DNA from 4 places in the Bradyrhizobium sp. USDA 4516 genome. Region 3 is predicted to be linked to each of the others. Evidence: riboswitches for the same ligand, from Rfam matches in the RefSeq annotation. Region 3 holds a riboswitch; each other region holds the start of a gene.

Region 1 (3,719 bases), 3.6 Mb from region 3:
GTTCGACGGAAAACGAAGCAGTTGATCACGCGACACGAGCCCTTGAGCGACTTCTTAAGTATTCGACTGAGTCTGTTGTACACCAGCAAGAGCGATGCCAACATTTCACGACATCGAAGGCGGAGAAGCGGACCACCCCAGATGTGCGGTAGGCCAGACGATGACTGATGTCCTCAGAGGTGTTGGCGCTCTTTCATTGGCGACTCTCAAGCTCAAGATCAGCAGTTTCTGGTTCTAGTCCCACGACCAAGCCACTCCGCCGACGATTGCGGACACAGCGAACCAGTGGAGCGCCGGGACTAACCGCGCTTGGCCATGGAGCGCAAATGCAGTTTTGAACGCCTGCAATCGGTTATTTTCGACGTCGCTTTTGGACCGGTGGTATTGAACCCGACATTGTTCGATGTCAGACGCACGGAGCTAATGACGCCGAAGACGGGCGATAATTAGCTCGATCTTGTCCATCATGTGCAACGATAGTCGCGTCGGCCGAACGCGGACCGTCGCAGTTGCCCTCTTGCATTGTACAGCTGAAGATTGCGGCATTGGCTCGCCCGCCTTCTTGGTCAGCCCACGGCCTCGGTCGCGCCGGCGACACCAGTCACGCAGCTTGTGTGCGTGAAGCCGTTTGTCGTAGCCATTTTCACGATGACGACCGTCGCGATCCAACCGTCCACTTTGCTGTGCTTTGGAACGCGCCTCCGTCTGATGTCGTTTGTACCGGTACCCCTGCGCTCCGGAGCCATCAGTCATGATCTCTGCTATCAACCATGCGGAATGGCTATGTCATTCGTTAAGCCAAATGGCATCCGCCAGACCTGGTGCGGCTCAGTTTAGCCCCGCTTGTGGCGACAATCCTGTTCCCACAAAACTGTCAAGCCCGAGACAGAAGAGATGAATCATGCAGGAGCTCCCGTGCCATATCACAACGAGCGGGGACTCGTCGACCGAGATGCTTTCGCGCATCGGGCGCGCATAAGCCTGCAAGCTTCCGCGCCCCGAAGCTCATCTGGTTGTATGAGCTCACCCCGGCTTGAGCGGCTCTTCGAGTCCTTGCCAGCGATAGATCGCAAATGACAGCGCCCAACTGACCAGGAAGATGCCGACCACCAGATAGCCGAAATTGGCGAAGCTCCCGTTGAGATCGTCCACCGCGCTCCAGAAAGTGCCTTCAAGCGCCAATTTGTTGGCGAGCAGGCCGAGTGCCTCAATGCCGCCGATCAGCAGCGCCACGACGACTGAGATGGCCGTAATGGTCAGATTGTACCAGATCTTGCGGATCGGATTGAGGAAAGCCCAGCCATACGCGCCGACCATCAAGACGCTGTCGGTCGTATCGACGAGCATCATGCCTGCGGTGAAGAGAGCCGGAAATATCATCACCGTACTGAAGTCCAGCCCTCCCGAAACCTGCCCGGCTGCGACGGTGAAAAGGCTGATTTCCGTCGCGGTATCGAATCCGAGGCCGAAAAACAGACCGATCGCGAACATCTGCCAGCTCGCCGTCACCATGCGAAACAGCGGGCGCAAGAGTCGGGACAGCAAGCCACGACCGGACAGAAGCAGATCGAACTCATGCTCTCGGACGTGTTCGCCACGCCGCGCACGCTGAAAGCTCCGCCAGACATCCCGTAGGATCACAAGGTTGATGGCGGCAATCGTCAGCAAGAAGAAGGCCGATGCACCGGTGCCGATGGTACTGCCAAGCGAAACTCCTGGAAACCGCTTTGCAGCGCGAGCGCTGCAGCTGCAATCGCGGCGACCGCCACTCCAACCGACAAGGAATGGCCAAAGGCGAAGAAAAGTCCGACCGCGAGGGGATGTCGGCCATCCTGCATCAGCTTGCGAACAACATTGTCGATGGTCGCGATATGATCAGCATCGACGACGTGCCGAAGGCCGAGCACATAGGCCAGCACTGCTGTCGCCAGCAGCGTCGGCCGCTCGGACAGCGCCACGATGGCCCAGGTCCAGGCGAAGCAATTGATGGCCAACAAGAAGGCATAGAGCGAGATGATTCGACTCCGCGAGGCAGCCGATGCGTCGTCTATGGCAAGCTTTGGATATGTGAACATGATCTTGCTTCGGCAGCGCATCTAAGCATGAGTTTGATCACGAACGTCCCTCTTTGCATAAGCGCCGCGCACGCCAAAGCCGGTCCGGCCAGGCTGAAGACGAACCGACGGATACAGCGTCCGATGATCATGCCCATTCGCGGCACGAGACAATTGCGCTGGTCGCAACGGCAGTGGAGTTGAGTGGCATTTCCTACTTCTCAGGGCTGGTCCCCCTTCGCGGTGCAGTTTTCGTGCCGCTCTGCTGGGCTAACGTGCTGGACCGCTTCGTGCGGCTTCTATCCTGCCGTCAGCTCGTTGTCGCGCGATTGCGCCGCCGCATTGACGTTGCAACCTCGATCTGAGCCGTAGTCGAGTTTAACGGGCCAACCAATGCCTCAGAGCACCCCGTCCGACGCATTTGCGCACGGCAACGGCTGGTAGCAGGTTTCCTGGCTGGAGTTCGCGGCTCTTGGCCACCTTCTCAGGATCGCGAATCCCAGTGGCACGAAATGGTCATCGCCTCGCCGCTTACAGTTGCGTCGGACAGCTCCGGCATGGGCCAGGCAGGACCCGCCGAACGCCCTTGAATAGCCTTTCGAACACTACCGATGACAAAGCGAAATGGCTTCAGAGGGCGTGTCAAGTAATCGTTGGCGAACTTCGTGCGACACCGCAGCTCAGGAAAAAGCGGTAACTTTGCTCCTCAACCTCGGATTGCGGACGAGATCGAAGGCGTCAAGACACTGCGGCTCTGTTGCTCAAGAACTCGGCGCGGCGCTCGCCGCTCGCGCAGACACACTGCGGTTGAAACACTCAGGCGACTGGAAGGCTGACTTCCTCTCTGTCCTTGGTCATGGCGTCATAGACCCGGACCTGGAGCATGGGACGGCGCTTCTTAAGCTCTTGCGCTCCTGCCCAGGCGCCGTCTCTTGTCGCGAATTCGGTTTTCAATTGACCGTCGACTTCGAGCACATAACCGGAAGCGGGCAATCGACGAGTGGATGCAACCATCTTAATCCTTTAGCATCGGCGAATCCGATCGATGCTCCCAGTTAACCCGAGTCGCCATCGCCAGACCAGTAGGCAGGTAAGCGGCATCCGCGAGGAAGAAGCGACAGGTTTATCGCCGCTCATCGCAGAGGAGTGCGCGCGCCATCACGGCGCCGACGACGGCTTCCGCTGCTTGCTCTGGGGCCTGCTCCATCGTCCTGAGATGAATTTCCGGCCTTATCGGCGCTTCGTAGGACGCATCGATGCCTGTGAAGTTCTTGATCTCACCGGCTTTAGCCTTTGAGTAGAGACCTTTTGGATCCCGCCTTGCGCATTCCTCGATTGGCGTATCGACAAAGACTTCGATGAACTCGTCCTTGCCAATCAGGCTGCGAACCATATCTCGCTCGGACCTGTAGGGGGAGATGAACGAGCAGATCACGATCAAGCCGCTGTCCAGCATCAACTTGGCAACGTGTCCGACGCGCCGAATGTTCTCCTCCCGCTCAGCCTTCGAGAAGCCTAGGTCCGCGTTCAATCCGTTCCGGAGGTCGTCACCATCTAGCAGCATGGCATGTCGCGACATTGCGAGCAGCTTCTGATCAACCATGTTGGCGATCGTCGACTTTCCCGCGCCAGACAGACCGGTGAACCAGACGACGCAAGGCTTCT
Region 2 (3,719 bases), 430 kb from region 3:
GTGTTGAAGAACAGCACCGGGTTGAAATGGATCTCGTTCTCGAGATCCATCAGATAGACGCTGGTCTGGACCTGGAAGCGGTTGGTCCTGACGCGAAAGCCGCCCTCGACATCCTGCGAGGTCTGGGTCTTGAGCTGGAAATTCTGCGGGATCGGGGCGAAGGTCAGCGGGTCGAATGACGGACCCGACGCGACGCGTTCGTCGACATCAGGCGTGCGGAATGCGCGTGCCGCGCGGCCGAACACCGAGAAGGTGTCGGTCAGGCGATGCTCGATGCCGACATGCAGCGCGTATTGCGTCTCGTTGCTGTCGAGCGGTGCCGCCTGGGTGTCGAATGCGAATGGCGCATTCGGGTCGTAGCGATCGCGCGCCGAGATGCTGGTGTTCTGCACGCGCGCGCCGTAGGCGAAGTCGGTCGTCGGCAGCACGCCGATCGTGTGCTGCCAGTAGCCGGCCACGCTCTGCTGCTCGATATTGTAGATGTGGAACGGGTCGACGCCCTGATAGGCGCCGCGCGCCTCGCGGAAGCTCGAATCGTAATAGTCGATGCCGGTCAGGATCGTCGACGGCACGCCCAGCATCACATTCTTGACGCTGAGCCGCGGCGTCAGCGACCAGGTCTGCAGCGCGGCGTCATTGTAGGTCGAGGCGAAGCTGATGGTCGGCACCGTGCCGAAGAAGCCGCTCTGCGTCTCGCGCTGCCGCCAGCCGCCGTCGACGATGAGGTCGACGCCGTTCATCAGCGTCTTGGTGAAGCCGGCGGTGACGCTGGCGGTCTGCTGGTTGGCATAGTCGAAGGGCGTCGCGGCGCCGCGGCGATCGGTGAGCAGCTCGTTCACGCCGATCGACGGATCGACCAGCCGTCCGCCGGGTAGGCCGAGCTTCTGGTCGCTGCCGGTGACGGTCAGGAAGGCGGTGAGATCAGGCGTCGTGTAGTTGATGTTGCCGACGGCGTTGCGCTGGTCGAGCGCATTGTTGACGCGGTAGCCGTCCGACTTGATGCCGTTGCCGTAGAACGAGGTGGACCACGGGCCGGAATTGAGCGCCGCGGAGACCGCGGCCATGCGGGTGTTGAACGAGCCAACTCCGGCCTCGGCCCGCATCGTCGTCGGCGGGCCGCCGACGCCGGTCTTGGTGATGATGTTGACGACGCCGCCCACCGCGTTGTCGCCGTAGAGCACCGCGCCGCTGTTGCCGCGCGTGATCTCGATGCGCTCGATCGAATCGAGCGGAATCGTGGTGAGGTCGAAGCCGGCCTTGTCGACGTCGTTGAGGCGGCGGCCGTTGAGCAGGAAAAGGGTATTGTCGGTCGCGAATGCGCCGAAGCCGCGCAGGTCGACCGACGTCTTGGCGCCGTTCGGTCCGCCATAGGGCGTTTGCAGCTGCACGCCCGGCACCTGCGCGAGGATCTCGGGCAACGACTGCACCGGCGAATGCGCGATGTCGTCGGCGGTGATCACGGCCGAGGAGGAGCCGACAATGCCGGCGAACTGGCGGCCGCCGGTGCCGCCCGTTCCGGTGGCCACGCCGGTCCCTGTCGTGCCCGATCCGGCTCCGCTGCCTGTATTGTTGCCTTGCGAGGTGCCCGGCGCCGGGCGTCGCGGCGCCGGCGCTTCGTCAGCGGCCGGCCTGGCGCGCGTGACGTTCTGGTCGCCCGGCTTGGTGACTTCGATCGCCGGCAGCTGATCGGGAGCGGGTGCCTCCTGCGCCCGCGCTGCGGAGACAAGGATCGCCGGCGCGATCATCGTCGACGCGAGCAGAAGCGCGCGGCGCCGCCGATGGAAAGGGAAGGAGAACATAAGCAAGGCCTCGGCAACGTCAGTGGCACGTCACCGCGAACCAGTCTCACCATCGTGCTCACAGCATCAGGTGAAGCTCATGCCTGTACTCCCCGACCGGCAGCATCGCGTGTGACCACGGCTGACGGCAGGTCTCCTGGCTCGCGGGTCGTTACCCTTCGTCGCCTTCCCAGGACCGAGATTCCCAGTGGCCTGTGACGAAGGATTCACCGCATACAGTTGCGGGGGCAGCCGCGGCGTTGGGGAAGTTTCCCCGTACCGCATTCCCTTTTCATCTCATGAAAGAACCGTCATGTTCATCTAGGGTTCGGCCGGGTAGCAAAGTCAATCCGGCGGAAGTCGGGCGGCGGCCGCGCGGCCACGGTTTTTGTCGAGTGTCGCTTGTCTGCCACGGCGATCGCTGTAAGAGCATGGATCCGATGAGCGTGCAGGATTTTGCCTTGGCGGCCGAGGTCGCGGCGCGGCGCCGGTGGGGCGCCACGGCGGCGCTGCTCGCGCTCGTGGTCCTGTTGTGTGTGCTCTCGCTCGGCATCGGGCCGGTGCGGCTGTCGCCGCTCGCGGTGGTCGAGGCGCTGTTCGGCGGCAGCAGCGATGTGGCGCAGGTGATCGTGCGCGAGATCCGCCTGCCGCGCACCATCCTGGCATTTGCGATCGGCGGCATTCTCGGGCTGTCCGGTGCGGCGCTGCAAGGGCTGCTGCGCAATCCGCTGGCCTCGCCGTCGCTGTTCGGCGCGCCGCAATCGGCGGCGTTCGGCGCGGTGCTGGTGATCGCGCTGGGCCTCGCCGATGTGCGCTCCTACGCGCTGCCGGTGGTGGCGATCATCGCCGCGTTCGGCTCGGTGTTCGCGCTGCTTGCGATCGCCGGCCGCAATGCCGGGCTGTTGATCCTGATCCTCGCTGGGCTCGCGATCTCGAGCTTTGCGGGAGCCGCGACCGCACTGGTGATGAATCTCTCGAGCAATCCGTTTGTGGTGCTGGAGATCGCGTTCTGGCTGCTCGGCTCGCTGGAGGACCGCAGCTTCCAGCACGTGGCGCTGGCGCTGCCCTTCATCGTCGCGGGCGCCGCCATCCTGCTCAGCCAGGCGAGCGCCTTCCGCGCGCTGACGCTTGGCGAGGAGGCGGCGCAGAGCCTCGGCGTCGACGTCGGGCGGTTGCGGCTCTTCGTGATCACGGGCGTGGCGCTTGGCGTCGGCGGCGCGGTCGCAGTCACCGGCACGATCGGTTTCATCGGCCTCGTCGCGCCGCATCTGATGCGTCCCGTGATCGGTCACGATCCGGCGCGGCTCTTGGTGCCCAGTGCGCTCACCGGCTCGGCGTTGCTGCTCGCGGCCGACATCGCGGTGCGCATCATCCCCTCGACCTCCGACATCAAGGTCGGCGTGCTGACCTCGATCATCGGCGTGCCGTTCTTCCTCTATCTGATCATGCGCGAACGCCGCGCGCTCGGCGGAGGCGTGGCATGACGCTGCTCTCCGCCGCCGCTCTCAATGCCTCGCTCGGCAGCCGCAAGGTGCTGCACGATGTCTCGCTGTCGTTGCCATCGGGCCATCTGGTCGCGCTGGTCGGGCCGAACGGCGCCGGCAAGACCACGCTGCTGCGCGCACTCTCCGGGCTGATTCCGTCGGGCGGCGAGATCCGGATCGGCGGCGATCCGCTGGCGTCGCTGCCGCTGCGCGAGCGTGCGAAACGTTTTGCCTACCTGCCGCAGGGGCACATGGTGCACTGGCCGCTGCCGGCGCGCGACATCGTCGCGCTCGGCCGCTATCCGCACGGCGCGACCGATCCGGCGCGGCTGTCGCAGACGGATATGGAGGCGGTGCTGCGCGCCATGCAGGCGGTTGACGTCACCGAATTCAGCGATCGCCGCGTCACCGAACTCTCCGGCGGCGAGCGCAGCCGCGTCGCACTGGCACGGGTGCT
Region 3 (3,719 bases):
CCGCCGACCACCTGGCTGTTGTTGTCGTATCTGGCGCGCAACAGCGCAAGATTGGCGTCGACGCGCCAGCCGTCGTTCAGCGCGAGCCCGATCGATCCTTCGACCCCGCGGGATGATTGCTGGCCGATCTGCAATGCCACGCCGCCGGTAGGGTTGCCGGGATCGGGAATCGTGAGCCCGGTCTTGACGATCTCGTAGGCAGCCAGCGTCCACTCGCCGCGGCCGCCCCAGAACGACTGCTTGACCCCGATCTCGGTCTGCTTGCCGGTCGCAAGCTGGAATGTCTTCTGCGTGGTCGACAGTGAGATCAGATTGCTGACCGGATCGACGCCGACCGCGTACTGGCCATAGAACGCGAGGTTCTTGATCGGCTCGTAAACGAGGCCCGCGCGCCAGCTAGTGCCCGATAGCGTCGTCTCAAAACTGTTTGCCGGCGTCTTGTAGTCGGTGCGGTCCACTTCGGGGCGATCATACCTGACCCCGGTCACCAGCGACAACTGATCGGTCAGCGAGAGCCGATCCTCGGCGAACAGCGCGTATTGATTGACGATCGCGTTGAAGCCCGGCGTGGTCGCCGTCGTCGTGGCGAAGAACGATCCGGGATCGAACACATAAGGATTGACCGACGACGCGCCGCCATAGGGCGAGTTGTTGGTATGGGTGAAGTCGATCCGGTTGACGTCGAACCCGGCGACGACCTGGTTCGCAAGGCCGAACACGTGGCCGCTGAAGGTCGTATCCATCCGGTTGCCGAGCTGCTTCTGGTCGTGGAAGATCTCGATATAGCTCGTGCGATCGATCAGCTGGGTCTTCGGATTCCAGGTGTAGTTCTCGATGTCGCGCCAGTGCCGCTCGCTGGTCAGGTAATACAGCGTGTTGTTGACCTTGATGCCGTCGGCGACGTCCCACTCGGTCTTGAACCGGGTCCAGCTGTCCTGATAGCGGATCGCGCTGTCCGCTGCATTGTAGTTCTTGAAGCGCAGCGCGTCCTGGATCGCGCCGTTGATCAGCGGCGTGCCGAAATAGCGCGACGGGCTGCGATCGCCGTAATCTTCCGAGAGCGTGAAGGCGAGATTGTCCGACGCCTGCACCCGCACGGCAGCGGAGACCACCGCGTTCGAGGTCTTGTCGCGATCGACCCAGCTGTCCGACATGTTGCCGGTGGCGTTGATGCGGTACGACACATTGGGATTGATCGGACCGGTGCTGTCCACCGAGAGCCGCCGCGTCATGTTGCTGTCGAGCGAAACCTCGGCCTCGTTATAGGGCGTGCTCTGCGGCTTCTTCGGAATCACGTTGATGACGCCGCCGATCGCGCCTTCGCCGTACAGCACCGAGGCCGGGCCGCGCAGCACTTCGATGCGCTGCGTCGACCAGGTGTCGTAGGGGAACGTCAGCGTGCCGGAGCCGATATAGAAGCGCGTGCCGTCATACAGCGTCATCACCGAGTTGCTGCCGGCAAAGCCGCGGGTGCTGAACGACAGGCCGCCATTGCCTGGCGCCGGCGTTGCGACGAACCCGGCCGCGTCCTGGGTGACGGCATCGAGCACATTATGCTGGCCGCGTTCAGCGATGGTCTGCGCCGTGATGATCTCGACGCTGGCCGGTGTCTGCAGCGGCGTCAGGTTGAGACGACTGCCGGTGCCGCCCTGCGTGGTGGCATTGAGCGTCGGCGATGCCGATCCCCGTACGCCCGACGCTGCGACGCGCGGCGTGTTGCCGGTTGTTGCGATCGTCGCGGGCCTCGGCCGCGCCGCGGCGGCCACGGCACGGCTTCGCGCCGCGGGCTTCGGCCTTGCCACAGCGGAAGGCGCGACCTCGATCGGATCGAGCCTGGTTGGTGGCGGTGTTTGTGCCGAGCCTTCGGCCGGCAACAGCGATGACAGGGAGCAGACGAGACCGAGGCGCCATTTGCGCGCAACGGGAGAGGACGGAGACATGAAAGGACTCGCGGTAACGTGGCACGTCACCGCGAACGCGGATGGCGCATTGCCGAAAAGGCAGTGCTCCGATCCCACCAGGACGCCCCCGCCCGATGTGCTCGCGTATGACCACGACTGACGGCAGGTCTCCTGGCTCACGGGTCATCGCCTGTCGACGCCTTCCCGGGCCGCTGGCCCAGTGGCAAATTGACGAAAGGCTCGCCGTTTACAGTTGCGGGGACAGCTGCGGCATTGGGGTTACCCTCGCACCGCATTCCCTTTTGATCCCCGAAGGGAACCGTCGGCAAAAACGATAGGTGGTGCCGGCAAGGCTGTCAATTCGATGCGATTGTCGCACACATGCTTTGCGAGATGCTGCGGCGGCGATGACACAGCGACGTCGAGGGCTGACGCCGAAAGGCAACCCGTCATCCTGAGGAGCGGGGCACGCGCGTCTCGAAGGATGCACGGCCCGGCTGGCGGCCGATTCATCCTTCGAGACGCCGCTTCGCGGCTCCTCAGGATGACGGGAAACGTAGGTTCGCGTCACTGAGCCTCGACGCATCCCTGCATCACCTCATCAATCTCCGCGCGCGACAGCGCACCCATCTCGGCGATGAACACGATGCGCGTGCGCGGCACGCCGGGCGACGGCACGCCGCCCGCAGCCAGGGTCGCCCGGCCGCCGGCGAGTTGAAGCACGGTCAGCCGCCCGGGCTGCTCCACCGTCTCGAACAATCCCTTCGCCCGCGCCAGCTTCGGCGCCAGTCTGCCGATCGCCTGCTGCAAGCGCGGCAGCACGACGGGCCGCTCCGAGGTCCAGCTCAGCGTGTCGAAGCGATCGGACGACGGCCGTCGCGGCGCGGTCTCGCGCGGCGCCGACACATGATCGAGGTCCGCTGGGAACAGCAGCGCGGCCGGCACCTCGCCATGCAAGGCATCGACCACCACGGCCGCCGGACGCACCGCGCGCACGGCGTCGCGGATCGCGGCGCACGCAGCGGCGTCAGTCAGATCGACCTTGCTCAGCGCCACCACATCCGCCGCCCGGAGCTGCGAGCGCAGCAGCGCATCGTTCAGCATCGCCGCAGGCTGCGTCGCGTCGACCACGCACAGCACGGTCTCCAGCGGCGCCTCCTTCCAGATCACGGGATCCATCAGGTTGCGCACGATGTCGGCGGGATCGGCGATCCCGCTGGTCTCGATCACGATGAATTCGGGACGCGGATCACGCCGCAGCAACGTGGCGAGCGTGCGCAGCAGGTCGCCCTCCAGCGTGCAGCAGATGCAGCCATTGCTCAGGCTGACCACGCCGTCGCTGGCGCCGGCGATCAGCTCGGCGTCGATATTGATCGCACCGAAATCGTTGACCACGGCGGCGATGCGCCGCCCTTGCGCATGCGCCAGCAGATGGTTGACGACCGTGGTCTTGCCCGCCCCGAGGAAGCCCGCGACCAGCAGGATCGGGACCGGCACCTCAGCCCCCCGTGATAGGCCGGCGCACCGGCCGGCCGGGACGCGCCGCGACATCGAGCACACCATCGCTGATCAGCGGCTGGCCGCTGACCACGAGATGCCGCACGCCCTCCGCCGGACGATTCATCGCCGAGAAGGTCGCGCGATCGCTCAGCGTCTCGTAGTCGAACACCACAACATCGGCGTCGGCGCCGACCTGCAGCCGGCCCTTGGCCCGCATCGCCGGCGTGCTCGCCGACAGGATCTCGGCCGGGATCAGCGCGCATTTGCGGATGCCCTCGAGCAGCGACACTTTCTTGCGCTCGCGCACCCATTCACGGA
Region 4 (3,719 bases), 3.0 Mb from region 3:
TGCGGATGCAACCAGGGTTCCGAATATCCGGAAAAACTAATGCCAGTAGCTGTCGGTACGCGTGAGAGACATTGCTTGAAATCCTGAACACCCAGATGCTTGGCTTGGGATACGGGCCTTTGGCGATCTGCAAACTTGTCCTGGGAGCAATAAGAACATCTGACGATGCAGCCGGTGGTCGTGGTTATCTCCAATACCCGATGGCCGGGCTCAACCACACGCAACTCTTGTAAGACCCTAGGGTATGCCGTCATGTATCTGGTCCTTTCAGGTGCCGGAGCAGGCAATTGCCGCAGATCGAGCGCAGCTAACGCGGCGTCGCGCCTTGCCTGAAACGATCGCAACCGGAGTTTGGACGTTGGGCGAGATGCCTTGAATGAAGCCCGTGCCTTGCCACGCTGGTTTCGACAACAGGGTACAGGAGGACCAGTCCGGCGCTCCTCTCTCTGGGTGTCGATTGCCGCCTACCACCATGTCTGCGCCTAGCATCCTCCTTTCCTCCAGAAACACGTCAGCTCGACAGCTCTTGATGTTGTCGAGGAGAGCCGCAAATAGGGCTCCGGGAGGTGCTCGATCCTGAGGACCACATCATCTCCGTGTCGCCGGACCGCGCAGTCAATCGCCGACATGGGACCGCCCAGAGGCGACATACGTTGTTCCGATCGCGTCCGAAATGCCAAGCTTGTTTGCCAAACAGTCGTGGCTTGCGCCGAATCCTGCAACATGACGTCGGGTACGATTCAAGCGCGTCGGGCGTGATCCAGCATGGCCCTGGAGGCTTTCGCGTGTTGCGAAGATTGCTCTGGGACGCGATGAGAGGCGCGACGATCCGGAAATCCTGATGGACGCGGCCGAGTAAGTAGGACCAACCTGGCTTCTTTGGGCACCGAACAGTAGGCGAAGCCTTTATCGGCAGATCGCGAGAATGGGCCAGACAATTGGTTCGCTACAAACATGCACCGGGCACGTGCCGAATTGATCAGAAGGGCGGCGACCTAGATGCGCCGCGACCAAATCGATCTGCTATGCGCGCCGAACAGCAGCTATACTGGCTAGAAAGATATTGACAAGGCGATCCCGGTGGGACGCGCCGCCGCGGACTTGCTCCTTCATTGTGAGACAAGGCTTGCGCCGACGGTAAATTCACGAAGGGAGCCGGTTTCGTCGCGCTTACAGCGGCTTAGCCGCTGCGAGCTCGATGAGCTTTCGTGTTCTTCAGGGCCGTCAGCCGTTCGAGCAGCGAGATCGCACGGGGAGCGTCGTGCGTCGAGGAGCTGACTGCGTCGGCTACGTCCATGATAGCTTTCCAGCGCCTTAGACACGATTTCATCTGGATCGTTGACGCTGATAGCTTCGAAGATCTTGAGCTGAAGATCCGCTCATACTCATCGGAACGGAAAAAACGGTCTCAGAGCCTTTGGTAGGATCTACGTTCCAGATCAGCATAGACTGATGAATGGTCGGCCGGATTTCTGGATTGATTTGCCTGAACAGCCACAGGTGGACGTATATGGATAGCGGAACATACCGGTGCTCGGCGTCGGCCACTCCATTCATTGACTTCGCGGTGTCCTCTTCTGACTTGATGTACCCCAAACGAGACTTGACGAATCTCGGCAAGTGACGCCTAGATGTAGATCTGTCATGGTTCTTCCATCCTTTATCTTGTAGGACAGGAAGCTAAGAGGGAACCCGGTGCGCCGAACGGCTACTCCGGGGCTGCCCCCGCAACTGTAAGCGGTGAGCGGTTGTCATCATGGGCCACTGGCGCAGAAACGCGCCGGGAAGGTCGACAGCCGCAGCGACCCGCAAGCCAGGAGACCTGCCGCGACAGAACAAACGTCCTCGGGCGGGGTGCCCCGGTGGAGCGCTTGCACTGAGGGACGTTTGTCTCCTGCAAGTCGTCCGTGGCCCCGGCTCCAAACATCGCGGGGTTGCCGATGTCGCCGTCTTTTGATTTCGATCAGCAGGGTCATCTCGTTACACCATCCAGTGTGCGGGCAGCGCAAGCACAGGCAGCGCTTGCCCCGCTTCAGCGGTCTGTTGCGCCGCCTCCATCGCTGGCCCCGCTGCCGCGTCCCCTCGCGCCAGCTCCAAAGCCGTCCGACCTTGCACTTGATCGATCGCGCGACAGCCTCCTGACATCGTTCGGCAAGCTGACATTGACCGACCGTTATCTGCTCGCGGGCGAAGGCGTCCAGGACATGTTTGCGCGGGTATCGTGCGCGTTTGCGGACGATGTCGCACATGCTCAGCGTCTATATGATGCAATGTCCCGACTGTGGTTCATGCCGGCGACGCCGGTGCTCTCGAATGGCGGCAGCTTGCGTGGTCTACCCATTTCATGCTTCCTCAATTCGGTCTCGGATTCGCTCGAAGGTATTGTCGGCGCCTGGAACGAGAACGTCTGGCTTGCCTCCAACGGCGGCGGCATCGGTACCTACTGGGGGAATGTTCGCTCGATCGGCGAGAAGGTTAAGGGCGGTGTCACCTCGGGCATCATCCCGTTTATCCACGTCATGGACGGCCTGACGCTGGCGATCAGTCAAGGCTCGTTGCGGCGCGGCTCGGCGGCAGTCTATCTCGATGTCCAACATCCCGAGATAGAGGAGTTCCTTGAGATCCGGAAGTCGTCCGGCGACTTCAATCGTAAGAGCCTCAACCTGCATCACGGCATCAACGTTACTGACGAATTTATGCATGCCGTGCGAGCCGGGACAGCGTTCGCGCTTCGCAGTCCAAAGACCAGCGAAATGGTTCGCGAGATCGACGCTCGCCAGCTGTGGCAACGTATCCTCGAGAACCGGCTGCAGACCGGCGAGCCTTATCTCTTGTTCATCGACACCGTGAACCGCGCCCTTCCCAAGCACCAGCGCGACCTCGGCCTCAAGGTCTCGACCTCCAATTTGTGCAGCGAAATTACCCTGCCGACCGGCATCGATCATCGCGACGAGGAGCGCACCGCGGTGTGCTGTCTCTCATCGCTCAATCTCGAGACATGGGACCGGTGGAGCGAGGAGCCGGGCTTCATCGAAGACATCATGCGTTTCCTTGACAACGTGCTCACCCACTTCATCACGGTGGCGCCGGAGGGCATGAGGCGTGCCCGCTATGCTGCCCTACGCGAGCGCTCCGTCGGCCTAGGACCGATCGACATTCAGGATTCCCAAGCGGTTTGATCGCTGATTCATAGAGTTCCGTGATTCGAGACACGGAGCAGATGGTGGCGGCGAAACGATATGAGCTGACGGAGGCGCAATGGGCGAGGATTGCGCCACTGCTGCCGGGGAAAGCTGGCGACCCGGGACGTACGGCTGCGGACAATCGACTGTTCGTCAACGGATGTTTGTGGGTTTTGCGATCGGGCGCACACTGGAGCGACCTGCCGGAACGGTACGGCAAGTGGAAAACGGTGCATCAGCGCTTCAGCCGCTGGTGCCATGCCGGCGTCTGGGAGTGCGTGTTCGCTGCTCTGACCGCCGATCGCGACAACCAGTATCTGATGATCGACAGCACCATCGTTCGCGCCCACCAGCAGGCGACGAGCGGAAAAGGGGGGCCAAAGATCAGGCGCTGGGGCGTTCCCGAGGTGGACTGACCACCAAGATCCACATGCTGGCTGATGCGCTCGGCCGTCCGCTCCGCTTCATCGTCACGGCTGGGCAAGTTAATGACATCACCCAGGCGCCGGCACTGCTCCACGGCCAAAGCGGCGATGC

The links. A riboswitch is a leader RNA that binds a small molecule or an ion and turns the genes downstream of it on or off. The one in region 3 is predicted to bind cobalamin.
Region 1: another riboswitch for cobalamin. It lies ahead of ACVI1L_RS25370 (HoxN/HupN/NixA family nickel/cobalt transporter); the one in region 3 lies ahead of ACVI1L_RS09050 (TonB-dependent receptor).
Region 2: another riboswitch for cobalamin. It lies ahead of ACVI1L_RS11035 (TonB-dependent receptor); the one in region 3 lies ahead of ACVI1L_RS09050 (TonB-dependent receptor).
Region 4: another riboswitch for cobalamin. It lies ahead of ACVI1L_RS22940 (ribonucleotide reductase N-terminal alpha domain-containing protein); the one in region 3 lies ahead of ACVI1L_RS09050 (TonB-dependent receptor).

The regions. Positions count from the first base shown of each region.
Region 1 is NZ_JBSRXT010000001.1:5,547,926-5,551,644, reverse strand. Features, by position in the region: gene ACVI1L_RS25375 (HoxN/HupN/NixA family nickel/cobalt transporter) at 1,024-1,668, opposite strand; gene ACVI1L_RS25370 (HoxN/HupN/NixA family nickel/cobalt transporter) at 1,662-2,075, opposite strand; cobalamin riboswitch at 2,480-2,679, opposite strand; gene ACVI1L_RS25365 (hypothetical protein) at 2,871-3,068, opposite strand; gene cysN (sulfate adenylyltransferase subunit CysN) at 3,178-3,719, opposite strand, start outside.
Region 2 is NZ_JBSRXT010000001.1:2,361,137-2,364,855, reverse strand. Features, by position in the region: gene ACVI1L_RS11035 (TonB-dependent receptor) at 1-1,799, opposite strand, end outside; cobalamin riboswitch at 1,909-2,106, opposite strand; gene ACVI1L_RS11030 (FecCD family ABC transporter permease) at 2,219-3,262, shown strand; gene ACVI1L_RS11025 (ABC transporter ATP-binding protein) at 3,259-3,719, shown strand, end outside.
Region 3 is NZ_JBSRXT010000001.1:1,926,842-1,930,560, forward strand. Features, by position in the region: gene ACVI1L_RS09050 (TonB-dependent receptor) at 1-1,940, opposite strand, end outside; cobalamin riboswitch at 2,046-2,240, opposite strand; gene ACVI1L_RS09055 (CobW family GTP-binding protein) at 2,469-3,398, opposite strand; gene ACVI1L_RS09060 (amidohydrolase family protein) at 3,400-3,719, opposite strand, start outside.
Region 4 is NZ_JBSRXT010000001.1:4,949,268-4,952,986, forward strand. Features, by position in the region: gene ACVI1L_RS22935 (SPASM domain-containing protein) at 1-254, opposite strand, end outside; cobalamin riboswitch at 1,629-1,844, shown strand; gene ACVI1L_RS22940 (ribonucleotide reductase N-terminal alpha domain-containing protein) at 1,941-3,179, shown strand; partial or broken gene ACVI1L_RS22945 (IS5 family transposase) at 3,221-3,719, shown strand, end outside.